Regions from separate parts of the Dactylosporangium sp. CA-139066 genome, predicted to be linked through region 2. Evidence: riboswitches for the same ligand, from Rfam matches in the RefSeq annotation. Region 2 holds a riboswitch; each other region holds the start of a gene.
What was found. Region 2 has a riboswitch for cobalamin ahead of ACQEVU_RS18730 (ribonucleoside-diphosphate reductase subunit alpha). Riboswitches for the same ligand answer to the same signal wherever they lie in the genome.
Positions count from the first base shown of each region.

Region 1: another riboswitch for cobalamin. It lies ahead of ACQEVU_RS36770 (VWA domain-containing protein); the one in region 2 lies ahead of ACQEVU_RS18730 (ribonucleoside-diphosphate reductase subunit alpha).
Region 3: another riboswitch for cobalamin. It lies ahead of bluB (5,6-dimethylbenzimidazole synthase); the one in region 2 lies ahead of ACQEVU_RS18730 (ribonucleoside-diphosphate reductase subunit alpha).

Region 1 is NZ_JBNJNH010000001.1:8,050,476-8,054,634, reverse strand. It holds gene ACQEVU_RS36790 (copper resistance CopC family protein) at 1-86, shown strand, start outside; gene ACQEVU_RS36785 (hypothetical protein) at 361-744, opposite strand; gene ACQEVU_RS36780 (hypothetical protein) at 810-1,598, opposite strand; gene ACQEVU_RS36775 (hypothetical protein) at 1,667-2,542, opposite strand; cobalamin riboswitch at 2,643-2,787, shown strand; gene ACQEVU_RS36770 (VWA domain-containing protein) at 2,846-4,159, shown strand, end outside.
Region 2 is NZ_JBNJNH010000001.1:4,097,660-4,101,818, forward strand. It holds gene ACQEVU_RS18730 (ribonucleoside-diphosphate reductase subunit alpha) at 1-1,781, opposite strand, end outside; cobalamin riboswitch at 1,893-2,105, opposite strand; gene ACQEVU_RS18735 (response regulator transcription factor) at 2,254-2,916, shown strand; gene ACQEVU_RS18740 (RNA repair domain-containing protein) at 2,900-3,910, opposite strand; gene ACQEVU_RS18745 (hypothetical protein) at 3,915-4,159, opposite strand, start outside.
Region 3 is NZ_JBNJNH010000001.1:3,508,849-3,513,007, forward strand. It holds gene ACQEVU_RS15980 (hypothetical protein) at 110-1,549, shown strand; gene bluB (5,6-dimethylbenzimidazole synthase) at 1,581-2,213, opposite strand; cobalamin riboswitch at 2,250-2,454, opposite strand; gene ACQEVU_RS15990 (2'-5' RNA ligase family protein) at 2,505-3,035, opposite strand; gene ACQEVU_RS15995 (EAL and HDOD domain-containing protein) at 3,431-4,159, shown strand, end outside.

The DNA.
Region 1 (4,159 bases), 4.0 Mb from region 2:
TGATCGTGGCGGCGGTCGGCTTCATGGTGGTCGCCGCGGCGCGTCGCACCCCGGTCCCGGTGTCCCGCAAACGCCGCCGCGCCTGACCAGGACGTTCGCGCCCCGCTGCCCCGCTGCTCGGGCCGGACGACGCCGGTCCCGTCGCGTGCCTTTCGGCGCCGACCCGAAAAATCCAGCCACTCCGTGGCCGGATTTTTCGGACATTTCATGATTTAGCGGGGCGCGCGGGCCCTCCACGCATTGAAGATCAGCTCCGAGCGCCTGGCGTGTGACCGTGAAGCGGACTGCGGCGAGCCGGGTGAATTGCGCATATACGAAATATCCGATATGTCGTGGCGCGGAGCGCCCGACATATCGGGGTCAGGGTGTCGGCGAAGCGGACGGGGAGCCGCACGTGGCCTGGATGCGCCGCGTCAGACGGTCGGCGAAAGCCGGGTCGCTCACCACGCGGCGCTGCAACTCGTCCACCTGGGCGTCGGTCAGGTCCGTGTAGATGGGGCGCGAGGCGTACGCGGAGGCCATCGCGTTCGGGTCCGTGTAGACCTGGGACTGCACCGAGCACAGATGCGCCGCCGTCGCGTCCAGGAAGATCGTCTCGCGGCGCTCCTGGGGCGGCGGGCCGGACGACGTGGCGGCGGGGGCCTTGATCTCCTGCGGGGTGGTGTCCGAGGACTTCCCACACGCGGAAGCGCCCGCCAGCAGGGCGAACGCGGTCACCGTGAGCACGGCACGGTTGCGGAACATCGGAAGCATGCCTCTCTGCCGGGCGGGGGCGGACCGGCCGGTGAAGCCGGCCCGCCGGACCCGCGTTACGCGACGACGAGGGTGAGGTCGTTGGTGTCGGTGGTGGTGCCGTACGCGAGCTTGACCGTCAGCCTGTAGGTGCCCGTGGCCACGGCCGAGGCGTCGAACTTCACGGCGGCGTAGTCGTCGGTGCCGACGGCGAGGCCGGCGCCCTTGTTCAGGGCGGTGTAGGCGCGGCCGGCGGGGTACGACACGACCAGGCCGGCGGGGCCACCCGAGACCGTGATGCGCAGGTCGTCGACGCCGGCGCGGCGCGACTGGAAGACGAGCTGCTGCCAGACCGGGGTGGCCTTGGGGACGGTGACGGTGGCCGTCTTCTGCACCACGGCGTCGCCGGTGACCGCCACGACCGGGAGGGTCGCCGTCACGGAGCCGGTGTGTGCGGTACCCGTGCACGACGTCGCGCCGTCGGCCCTGGTCGTGTACGAGTAGTCGAGCTTCAGCGGCACCAGCGCGAGCAGCGTCGAGGAGTTGAGGGCCACGTTGAAGGCGGCGTAGTCCAGGTGGCCGGCCTGGAGGGAGTCGCCCTTCGACAGCGACGAGTAGGCCGCGGTGTTCGTCGGGTACTTCACCGTGACGCCGGGGCCGGTGGCCGTCACCTTGACGTTGCAGATGTCGTCGGTGGCGGCCCACATGGTGCTCACCCAGCCCGTCTGGCCCGGCAGCATCGGGGCGAGGACCGGCACGACCAGGCCGAAGTCCGGGGTCGTCGCCGCGCAGGCCGGTGCCGCCGCGGGGACGATGGCGGCCGCGCCCGCGGCGCACGCGAGGGCGATGGAGGCTGAACGGCGCATCGGAGGGGTCCTTCCCGGGGTGTCTCGGTGTCGGTCTGCCTGATCGGCGGTGCGGCGGCGGTGTTGAGCTAGCCGGTGAGCGTGATCCAGGTGTCGTACTGGTGCACCGCGATTCCCGCGAACGCCGGGTACCGCTGCGCCGCCGTGTCCACCGCGGCCAGCGTCCGGTGCAGCTGGGTGGCTGAGTCGCCGTGGAAGCTGCAGTACCCGCAGTCGCGAAGCGGCTGCGTCTCCGCGCCCAGCCGCACGGGCTTGGCGACCCGCCCGGCCCGGCGCAGCAGGTCGTCGGCGACGCCGAGCATCGAGTTGCTGCCGGTGGCGGTGTTGCGGTAGCTCATCACCGTGATGCCGTCGACCCGGTCGAGGACCGCGTCGGCGAGGTTGCCGCCGCCGGGCGTGGGCACGGTCGGCAGCCAGAACGGGACGTCCAGCTCCACCGGCAGGTCCGTGGCCGCGTTCGTTTCGTCCAGGAGCGCGAGGAACCGGGGTACGAGTGCCGCCTGCTCCTGGGTCCATGAGGGAAGCAGGTACGGCTCCACGTCCAGGTGCAGGCCGCGGAACAGGCCCGTGGCCGCGGCGCCCCGCGCCCAGGCCAGCGCCGTCGCGTGGTCCGTGGTCCAGGCGGGATCGCCGCCGAGCGCGTCGAGCACGATCCCGGCGGCCTCGCACAGCCGTTGCAGCTCCCGCAGGCGGGTGAGCTCGGCCGGGCCGGCCTCGGGGTCGTAGTACGCGAACAGGGCCCGCACGCCGTTGGCCGCCGCCCAGTCCACGACCGGCCGCGGCTCGTCCTGCCGCCACAGCCACATCGCGCGCGTGCCCGGCGGCGCCACCGACGTCTCCGGCGCGAGCGGCGGCAGGCGCAGCGGGGTCGCGGCGATCAGGGCGATCGCCACGAGCACCACGCAGAGCCCGAGCTGCGCGGCCGAGTCCAGCCAACGCCGCATGTCCGGCCCATCGGCAGGCCGTGGACGATCGTGAGGGTCACACCGCGTCACGTTGACGGCCCCGGGGCCGGTGGGACACGATGGCCGGAAGCGGTATGCGGAGGAACCCGGTGCGAAACCGGGACGGTCCCGCCACTGTGACCGGGGAGCCGTCCCTCAGCGCACGGGCCACGGCCAGCTCATTCGATGTGATGGGTCGGCTGGAAGGCCGAGGTGGCGGCGGCGATCCGGGAGTCAGGAGACTCCGGCCGCTGCTGCTCCAGCCGTTTCGCGGGCGCGGACCCGCCGAAGGGAAGTGTGCCCGTGACGCCGCCGTATCCGTTCTCGGCCGTGGTCGGCCTGGCCGACCTGCGCCTGGCCCTGTTGCTCACGGCCGTGTCGCCGGCCATCGGTGGGGTCCTCGTGCGGGGCGAGAAGGGCACCGCCAAGTCCACGGTCGTGCGCGCCCTGGCCGCGCTGCTGCCCGAGGTCGAGGTCGTCTCCGGCTGCCGCTTCGCCTGCGACCCGGCCGCGCCCGACGCCGAATGCCCCGACGGGCCGCACACGCCCGGCGCCGGCTTCGAGCGGCGCCGCTCCGCCCTCGTCGAGCTGCCGGTCGGCGCCACCGAGGACCGCGTCGTCGGCACGCTCGACCTGCAGCGGGCCCTCGGCGACGGGGTCAAGGCCTACGAGCCGGGCCTGCTGGCCGCCGCCCACCGCGGCGTGCTGTACGTCGACGAGGTCAACCTCCTGCCCGACCACCTCGTCGACCTGCTCCTCGACGCCGCCGCGATGGGCCGCGCCCACGTCGAGCGCGACGGCGTGTCGGTCAAGCACGCCGCCCGGTTCCTGCTCGTCGGCACGATGAACCCGGAGGAGGGTGAGCCGCGCCCGCAGCTCGTCGACCGGTTCGGGCTCGTCGTCGGCGTCGCCGCGCCGCAGGAGGCCGCGCCGCGGGCCGAGGTCGTGCGCCGCCGCCTCGCCTACGAGGCCGATCCCGCCGCCTTCGCCGCGCGCTACGTCGAGGCCGACGCCGCGCTCGCGACGCGCATCGCCGCCGCCCGGTCCCGCCTCGGCGGGGTCGCGCTGCCGGACCGGGAGCTGGACCGGATCGCGCGGATCTGCCTGGCGTACCGCGTGGACGGGCTCCGCGCCGACATCGTCGTCGCCCGGACGGCGGTCGCGCTGGCGGCGTGGCACGGGCGGACGGTGGTGACGAAGGACGACGTGCGGGACGCGGCGCGGCTCGCGCTGCCGCACCGCCGGCGCCGCGATCCGCTCGACCCGCCGGGCGCCGACCGCGACCGCCTGGAGGAGGTCCTGGAGCAGGAGGCCGGCCCCGACACCGACGACGACGATCCGAACGACGATGACCCGGACGGCGGCGGCCCCGACGGCGGCGGCCCGGAGGGCGGCGGCCCCGACGGCGGCGGCGACGATGGCGGCCCCGGCCCGGACGATGGCGACGGCGGCCCCGACGCGAACGACGCCGGCCCCGGCCCGGACCGGGGCGCCGACGACAGCACCCCCGGCCCCCGCTCGCCCGACCGTGACGCACGCTTCGAACCACAAAAAGCGGACGAATCCGATGTATCCGACTCATCGGTTATGAGCCAGGAGCTGGCGTTCGCCGGGTTG
Region 2 (4,159 bases):
GCGATCGCGACGAGCAGCGAGTTGCGCAGCCCGGTCGCGGCGATCCGGGCGCGCAGGGCGGACCAGCGCTCGCCCTCGGCCGGGGCGCCCCACAGGTCGGGGTGCAGCGCGCCGGCGGCCGCGCGGGTCTCGGCGAACGCGGGGTGCGCGCCGAAGCGCTCGGCGAGCTCGGCCGACGTTTCCAGGGCGGTCAGCAGGATCTCCTCCTGCACCCGCGTCGACAGCTCGCGCGCGGCCGCGGAGTCGAACGGCAGGCGCAGCGTGAAGAACGCGTCCTGCAGGCCCATCAGGCCGAGGCCGACCGGGCGCCAGCGCGGGTTGGACGCGGCCGCCTGCGCCGACGGGTAGTAGTTGATGTCGATGACCCGGTCGAGGAACACCACGGCGGTGCGTACGGTGTCGCGCAGCCGTTGCCAGTCGACGCCGCCGGCGGTGACGTGGGCGCCGAGGTTGATCGAGCCGAGGTTGCACACCGCGGTCTCGTCGTCGCTGTTGACCTCGAGGATCTCGGTGCACAGGTTGGACAGGTGGATGGTGTTGCCCGGCGCCCCGGTCTGGTTGGACAGCGCGTTGGAGCGGTCCTTGAACGTCATCCAGCCGTTGCCGGTCTGGGCGAGGGTGCGCATCATCTTGCCGTACAGCTCGCGGGCCTTGACGGTGCGCACCGCCTGCTTCTCGGCCGCCCGGTACGCCTCGTCGAACGCGTCGCCGTAGAGGTCGGGCAGGTGCGGGGCGTCGGACGGGTCGATGAGCGACCAGTCGGCGTCGGCCTCGACGCGGCGCATGAACTCGTCGGGGATCCAGTTGGCCAGGTTGAGGTTGTGCGCGCGGCGGGAGTCCTCGCCGGTGTTGTCGCGCAGCTCCAGGAACTCCTCGACGTCCGGGTGCCACGGCTCGAGGTAGACGCAGGCCGCGCCCTTGCGCCGGCCGCCCTGGTTCACCGCGGCGACGCCGGCGTCCAGGGTCTTCAGGAAGGGCACGATGCCGTTCGATTTCCCGTTGGTACCGCGGATCAGCGCGCCCCGCCCGCGAATGCGCGACCAGGCGATGCCGATGCCGCCGGAGAACTTGGACAGCTTCGCCACCTGGTGGTAGCGCTCGTAGATCGAGTCGAGCTCGTCGCGCGGGGAGTCCACGAGGAAGCAGGAGGACATCTGGGTGTGCCGGGTGCCGGAGTTGAACAGCGTGGGGGAGCTGGGCAGGTACGCCAGCGACGACATGAGCCGGTAGAAGCCGATCGCCTCGCCCGGCGTCTGCGACAGTCCGCAGGCGACGCGCAGCAGCCAGTACTGCGGCGTCTCCACGACGAGCCGGGTCTCGGGGTGGCGCAGCAGGTAGCGGTCGGCGACGGTGCGCAGCCCGAAGTACTCGAAGCGCAGGTCCCCGTCGAGGTCGACGGCGTCGTCGAGCTTGCGCGCGTTGGCGGCCACGAACGCGGCCGTCTCGTCGCCGATGAGCCCGAGCTGGTGGCCGTAGCGGATCGACTGGCTGAAGCTGGCGACGCCCTGCCCGCGTACCTCCTTGTCCACGAACGCGGCCAGCAGCCGGGCGGCGAGGCGGGAGTACTGCGGCTCCTCGCCGATGAGCTCCGCCGCGGTCTGGATCGACAGCCGGTCCAGCTCGGCGGTCGTCGCGCCGTCGTACAGTCCGCTGATCGTCTTCGTGGCGACCCGCAGCGGGTCGGCCTCGTCGAGGTCGCCGACCCACCGCTCGACCGCCTTGACGATCTTGTTGACGTCGACCGGTTCCAGGTCGCCGTTGCGTTTGCGCACCTGCATCATGTGTGTCCCCCTCGTCACGGCGCAGGGGCGACGCCACCGCAGGACGGCACGGCCGTCATCGGCGTTGGCGTCGGCCGTCCCGCGCAGCCTTCGACCGCCACACACCCCGGTTGGGCGCGCGGCGCGCTGGCAGGTCTTCGGACTCGCGGGCCTGACCGGGCTCGGTCGCCTACCGGCCGTCGCTTCCCAGACCGGGCGGCCCAGTGCTTCGTTGACGGCTTTCGTTCCCACTCACCGCTGCGGGGCAGTCCCGGACTTGCACCGGGTTCCCTCTTGCGACGCCCGTCCTGGCGGGACGGGCGAACCAGCTGCGGGCAACACCATATATGGGAGGCATCGAGAAAGCGAAACACCAGATGGTGTGTCGGCGTGTCGCGCTCGCCACGTTCAGGGTCCTCTCAGGACGCGTGGCGCAGCGTGAGCCGCTGCGCGATCGTGCCCGCGCACCGTCCGCGAGGGAGGCGCCTGGACCGTGACCCGCCTGCTGCTCGTCCAGGCCGACCACCTGGCGGTGGTGCTGTGCCGCGAGAACCTCGACGTCCGATCGGCCGCGACCGCCGCCGAGGCCCTCGACGAGATCCTGGCGGGCGGCCTGGACCTGGTCCTGCTCGATCCGGCCGTCCCGGATCTGCCGGCCCCGGCGCTGTGCCGGGCGCTGCGGGCCCGGTCCACGGCCGGCATCATCGTCGTCGGCGCCGGCGGCGAGGACGACATCGTCGCGGCCCTGGAGCACGGCGCCGACGACTACGTCGCCGAGCCGTACGGGATCAGCGAGCTCGTCGCCCGCATCCGGGCGGTGCTGCGCCGCTGCCCGAGCCCGGCCGGCGCCCGCCGGTCAGACGTCATCACTGCCGGGCCGGTCGCGCTGGACCCGGCGGCGCACATCGCGACCGTCACCGGGCAGCCGCTCGAGCTGACCCTGAAGGAGTTCCAGCTGCTGGAGACGCTGGTGCGCAACCCGGGCCGGGCCCTCGGCCGCGGCCTGCTCATCGAGGCGGTCTGGGACGGCATCCAGGAGGACAGCAACACCCTCAACGTGCACATCAAGCGCCTCCGCTCCAAGATCGAGCCCGACCCGGCCGCGCCGCGGCATCTGCTCACCGTGCGCGGGATCGGGTTCAAGTACCAGCCGTGACCAGCAGCGCCGTGAGGCCGAAGTGGTCGGAGACGTACCGCGGGCGGTCGTCGACGGCGAACGGCCGGTCGCCGAAGCGCTGGATCTCGACCGGGACCAGGTGCTCGCCGCGCAGCAGGATCCGGTCGAGGCGGCCCGGGCGGCCGTTCGGGTCGCCGATCGCCGCGAGGGGGTTCGCGCCCGGGTCGAAGGTGTAGCCCGGGTCGTACGGGTACAGGGCCGGCCACACGTCGACGAGGCCGGGCATCGGGATCGGAGTGTCGTCGCCGAAGTTGACGTCGGCGAGGATCACGGCGTCCTCGACGTCGGGCCGGGACAGCCGCTCGTCGAGGACCCGCAGCTCGCGGGCGCGGCGCCGCGGCGCGTCCGGCGCGCGGTTGCTCGTCAGGTGGGCGGCGGCGAAGGCGACCCGCCGGCCGTCGACGCCGACCACGAGCCGCCGGTGCGACTCGAAGCGCAGCGGCCGGCGGCTCAGCAGGACGGTGCCGTAGGCGGCGTCCGGTGCCGGGCCGTCGGAGACGTGGTAGCGCGACCGCACCCAGTCCGCGGCGAGCAGCGCCGACCACAGCTCGTGCGTCACCTCGTGCAGCGCGATGACGTCGGCGCCGAGGCCGCCGAGCAGCTCGACGCAGGCCGGGAACCGCCGGTGCGGGTAGGTGCGGTGGCGGTCGTGGGCGTCGGAGAGCACGTTGTACACCGCGACCTGCACCGGCTCCCCGGCCAACGGCGGCGGCGTGGTTTCAGGTGCGGACGGGCTCAGCGCCGCGAGGTCGGCGCCGACCAGGTCGATGCGGGCCTGCCGGTCCCAGACGACGGTGTCGCCGGCGCGGACGTACCGGATGCGATGCCACGGCACGTCCGACCCGGCGACGAAGGCGGGCAGCGGCGACTCGCGGATGCCGGCGCCGCGCTCCTCGTAGCCGATGACGAACCGGCTCGCGTCGATCGCGGCGTCGTACCGGATCCGCGCCACGACCTCCTGGATCGGTCGCATGCGGTCAGCTCGGCCGGTCCAGCAGCGTGCCGAGGCCGTCGATGCCGCCGGTGGGGTACTCGCCGGCAACCTCCGGGGCGGACTGGAACGGCAGGATCCGCTCGACGCCGTCCGGACGGGCGATGCGGACCTCCGACAAATCCTCGGGCAGCACCCACACCTGCACGGTCGCGCCCGGCGTGAGCGCCGCGGCGTCGTCGGCGCGCAGCCGGTAGCCGAGGAAGTCCAGCTCGTGATCCTCGATGCCCT
Region 3 (4,159 bases), 590 kb from region 2:
GGCGGCCTGATCTTCGCGCGGTTCGATCGGACTGGAGCTCCCGAAGACCTGGACGACGCCCTGAACGCGGTCCGCGGCGCGATCGTCCTGACCCGGCGCGTGGGCCGACGTGTTCGAGTCGCGGTTCGCGAGCACCGGCGCGCTCGACGACCTCGGTACCGCGGTGGCCGCGGCCCGGGTCGCCGCCGGCGACCGCGCGGCCGGTGCCGATCTGGGCGAACAGCGCCGCGCGGTGCGGCTGGCCCGGCTGCTCCTCGCGTGGTGCCAGCGGATCGGCGCGGCGCCGGAGATGCTGGCCGAGTCCGAACGGATCATCCGGTCCCGGCTGGCGGACGCCGAGCCGGCCGGCGCGGAGCGCGCCGGATTGACCAGCGAACTGGCGGACCTGATGCGGGTCCGGTATGACACGTCGGGCCGCATCGCCGACCTCGACGAGGCCATCGCGCTGGGCCGCGAGGCCGTGGCGCTCCGGCCGAGCGCCGACGGCCGCTCGTACTGCCTGGCCGTGCTGAGCATGAGCCTGCGGATGCGGTTCGCGTACCACGGCGCGCCGGAGGACCTGGAGGCGGCCGTCGAAGCCGGCCGGCGAGCGGTAACCGAGTCCGAGGCGGCGGGCGAACCGCCCGAGCGGCGCAGCGAACGCCGGGCCGCGCTCGCCGAGGCCCTCGCCGAGCGCGCGGCCGAACTGGACCGCCCGGCCGATCTCGACGAGGCGATCGACCAACTCCGCGACGCGCTGCGGGATCAACCGGCGACCCACGTCGACCGGCTGGTGCTGCTGTCGAACCTGGGCGGCAAGCTCATGCAGCGGTACCGGCGGCGCGGCGACGAGCGCGACGCGGATGACGCGGTCGCCACGCTGCGGACCGGCCTGGCCGCGGCGGCGGGCTCGGCCTGGTGGGCCGGCCTGGCCCTGAACCTGGCCTTCGCGCTGATCATGCGGGACCCGACCGCCACCAACCCCGCCCTCGACGAGGCGATCGGTCTCGCCGGTCAGGCTGCGGACCGGTTGGCCGCCGATCATCCCCAGCGCGCGCCGGCCCTGCGTGATCACGCGGCGTTCCTCATGCTGCGCTATGCACGGGATGCCCGCGGCGACGATCAGGCATCCGCGCTGGAACGCCTGCGTGAGGCATCGGCGCTGCCCGGTGCCAGCCCGCGCCAGCGGCTGCAGGCCGCCGTCGTCGCCGGGGACATCGCCCACGCCCGCGGCGAAGGGCCGGACGCGGCGGCGCTGCTGGCCCGCGCCGTCGCCGAGCTCCCTCTGGTCGCCTGGGTCGGCCTGGACCGGCGGGTCCAGGAGCGCCACCTGGCCACCGAGGCCGTCGGCGTCGCCGGACACGCCGCAGCCGCCCAGGTCGAGGCGGGCGACGCGGCGGCGTCCGTCACCGTGCTCGAACAGGGCCGGGCGGTGCTGTGGACCCACCAGCTGCACCGCCGTTCGGACCTCGGCCGGCTGCGCGAGGAGGCGCCGGACCTGGCGGACCGCCTGGACCGGGTCCGCCGCCACCTCGATGCACGGGGCGGCGGGGACCGCTCGGCGGGGTGACCGCCGTGCTGCCTGCAGCAGCTGCGGGCAGTCAGGTGCGCTGCCCCCAGCGGTCGTCGTGGCGGGCCAGCTCCAGCGGGCGGCGGCGGCGCCAGCCGTGGCGCTCCAGGTCCGGGACCTCCTGCAGGCGGGCGACCGGGCCGACGCAGAGCCAGGCCACCGGGCGGATGCCGGCCGGGATGCCGAGCAGGTCGCGCAGGAAGTCCTCGCGGTAGAACGAGACCCAGCCCACGCCCAGGTGCTCGGCGGTGGCGGCCAGCCACAGGTTCTGCACGGCCAGGCAGACGGAGTACAGCCCGGCGTCGGCGATCGCGTGGCGGCCCAGGACCGCGGGTCCGCCGCGTTGCGGGTCGTACGTGACCACGATCGACAGCGTCGACTCCAGCACGCCGTCGATCTTGATTCGGGCGAAGCGGGCGGCCGCGTCGGGGTCCAGCGTGGCGGCGAAGACGTCGCGTTCGTCGCGGACGTGGGCATGGAAGGCCCCGCGCAGCGCCGGGTCCCGCACGACGACGAAGTCCCACGGCTGCGACAGGCCGACGCTCGGGGCGGCGTGCGCGGCGGTCAGGATCCGATCGAGGACGGCGTCCGGGATCGGCTCGCCGGTGAACTCGCCGCGCACGTCGCGCCGGCGGTGGATGATCTCGTACAGGTCGTGCGTCATGGGCAGGCTCCCGCTGCGATCATGCCCCGGCGCACGCCGGGGCCACCACGCGAGGCCGGTCTTCGGACTCCCGGATCGTCACCTCACCGCCCGCCTTCCCAGCCGGTATGGCCAGTGGCTCACGCAAACACGTGGTGGGCGGCAGCTCCCCGGTCACCGCGGCGGGCCCGTGCCGGACTTGCACCGGCTTCCCGATTCTCCCCGCCGTCGCCGCCGGGGCACCTCGCAACAGTTCGTGCCGAACGGCAGGCTACCCGGCGCGCCGGCCGAGCGTGTCCAGAGGGCCTGGCCTCAGCCGGCCAGTGGCAGGTCGGCGACCGTCGTCCAGGAGTCCGGCGCGGCGCGGCCCCGGATCAGGCGGGCCGAGGCGACCTCGAACGGGACCGGCAGCATCGGCTCGATCGCGGCCTGCGCGGCGCGCATCAGGTCGACGGGCGCGCTGTCGCCGACCGTCAGGTGCGGAATCACCTCGGCATGCTGCCCGCCGTACGGCGGATAGTCCGGGAACCGCGCCCAGACGGCGGCGGTCAGCGCCCGGAACCCGTCGGCCGGCTCCGGGGCCAGCCACAGCACGCGATCGCCGAACCAGCGGGCGGCGGTCAGCGCGGCGCTGAACCGCGGCACCGAGGCGACGGCGGCGGCCAGCTCCGCCAGCGCGGCGGCGTCGAGCGCGTCCGCCGGCACGAACGGGAACAGGACTGTCACGTGCGCGCCGACGCCCCAGCCCGCGGCCGGGTCATAGGCGGCCCGGAACCGGCCGACGAGCGGCTCGACCGCCTCGACGGCGACGATGACCGCGGTCTGCTCGGTGCCATGTGTCATGCGCGCCCCCGAAGGCGAATGTGGCTGACCCGTTCCAACGATCGTGACAGCGAAGGTCCACCGGCAACAACCGCGACCTGTCGATCGCGCTGACGGGCGCCGGCCCGGATGGAACGGGATGGAACGCCGCTTCCCAAGAGGTCCGGCCCCGGGTACCGGATGCGGCAACGGCGGGACGCGTGCACCCGACCGCCTCGGGCGGCCCGGCGGGGCCGGGCCTCTCAGCGCTGCGACCTGCACGACAGGTCGCGCGCCCACGGCGCCGGACCGGCCCTGGCGTACAGGGGCGGCAATCGGTCGACCGGTCGGTAACGCAGCGCGAGATCGGCCCGGCGGGCTCCGGTCATCTAAGGAGTTTTGCCCGATTTGCCGTCACTGTGCGCGACAATGATCCGGTGGAGCGAGCGGACATGGCGCCGAAGCCCGGCGCAAGCACGACGGCGCACGTCGGCCGGCAGCCGATCTACGACCGCGACGGCGCCGTCGTCGGCTACGAGCTGCTGTTCCGGGCCGGGACCGACGCGAGCGTCGCCGACCGTACGGACGAGCACGCCACCGCCCGGGTGCTCGTGGCGGCGTTCACCGAGTTCGGGCTGGAGGAGCTGACCGGCGGGCGGGTGTGCTTCCTCAACGTCACGCGGGCGTTCCTGACCGGGATGCTGCCGCTGCCGTTCGACTACAGCCAGGCCGTGCTCGAGGTGCCGAGCCTGTCGGAGGTCGACGACGACCTCGTGGCCGGCATCACCGTGCTGTCCGAGCGCGGCTTCACCATCGCCCTGGACCACTTCGTCGTCGACGACCCGCGCGAGGTGCTGCTGCCGCTGGTGAGCTACGTGAAGATCGACATGCGGGCCGCCGACGAGGCCGGCGTCCGCGCGGCCGTCGAGCAGTGCCGCCGGCACAAGCACGTCCAGCTCGTGGCGGTACGCCTGGAAAGCACCGAGGCCCTGCGCCTGGCGTTCGAGGTCGGCTTCGACCTCTTCCAGGGCCACATCCTGGGCCGCCCGCACGTTGACTCCACGGTGGCGCTCACGCCCGGCCGCCTGGCCCGGCTGCGGGTCCTGGCCGCGCTGTCGGCCGACGACATCGACATCGACGAGGTCATCGCGCAGGTCAGCCAGGAC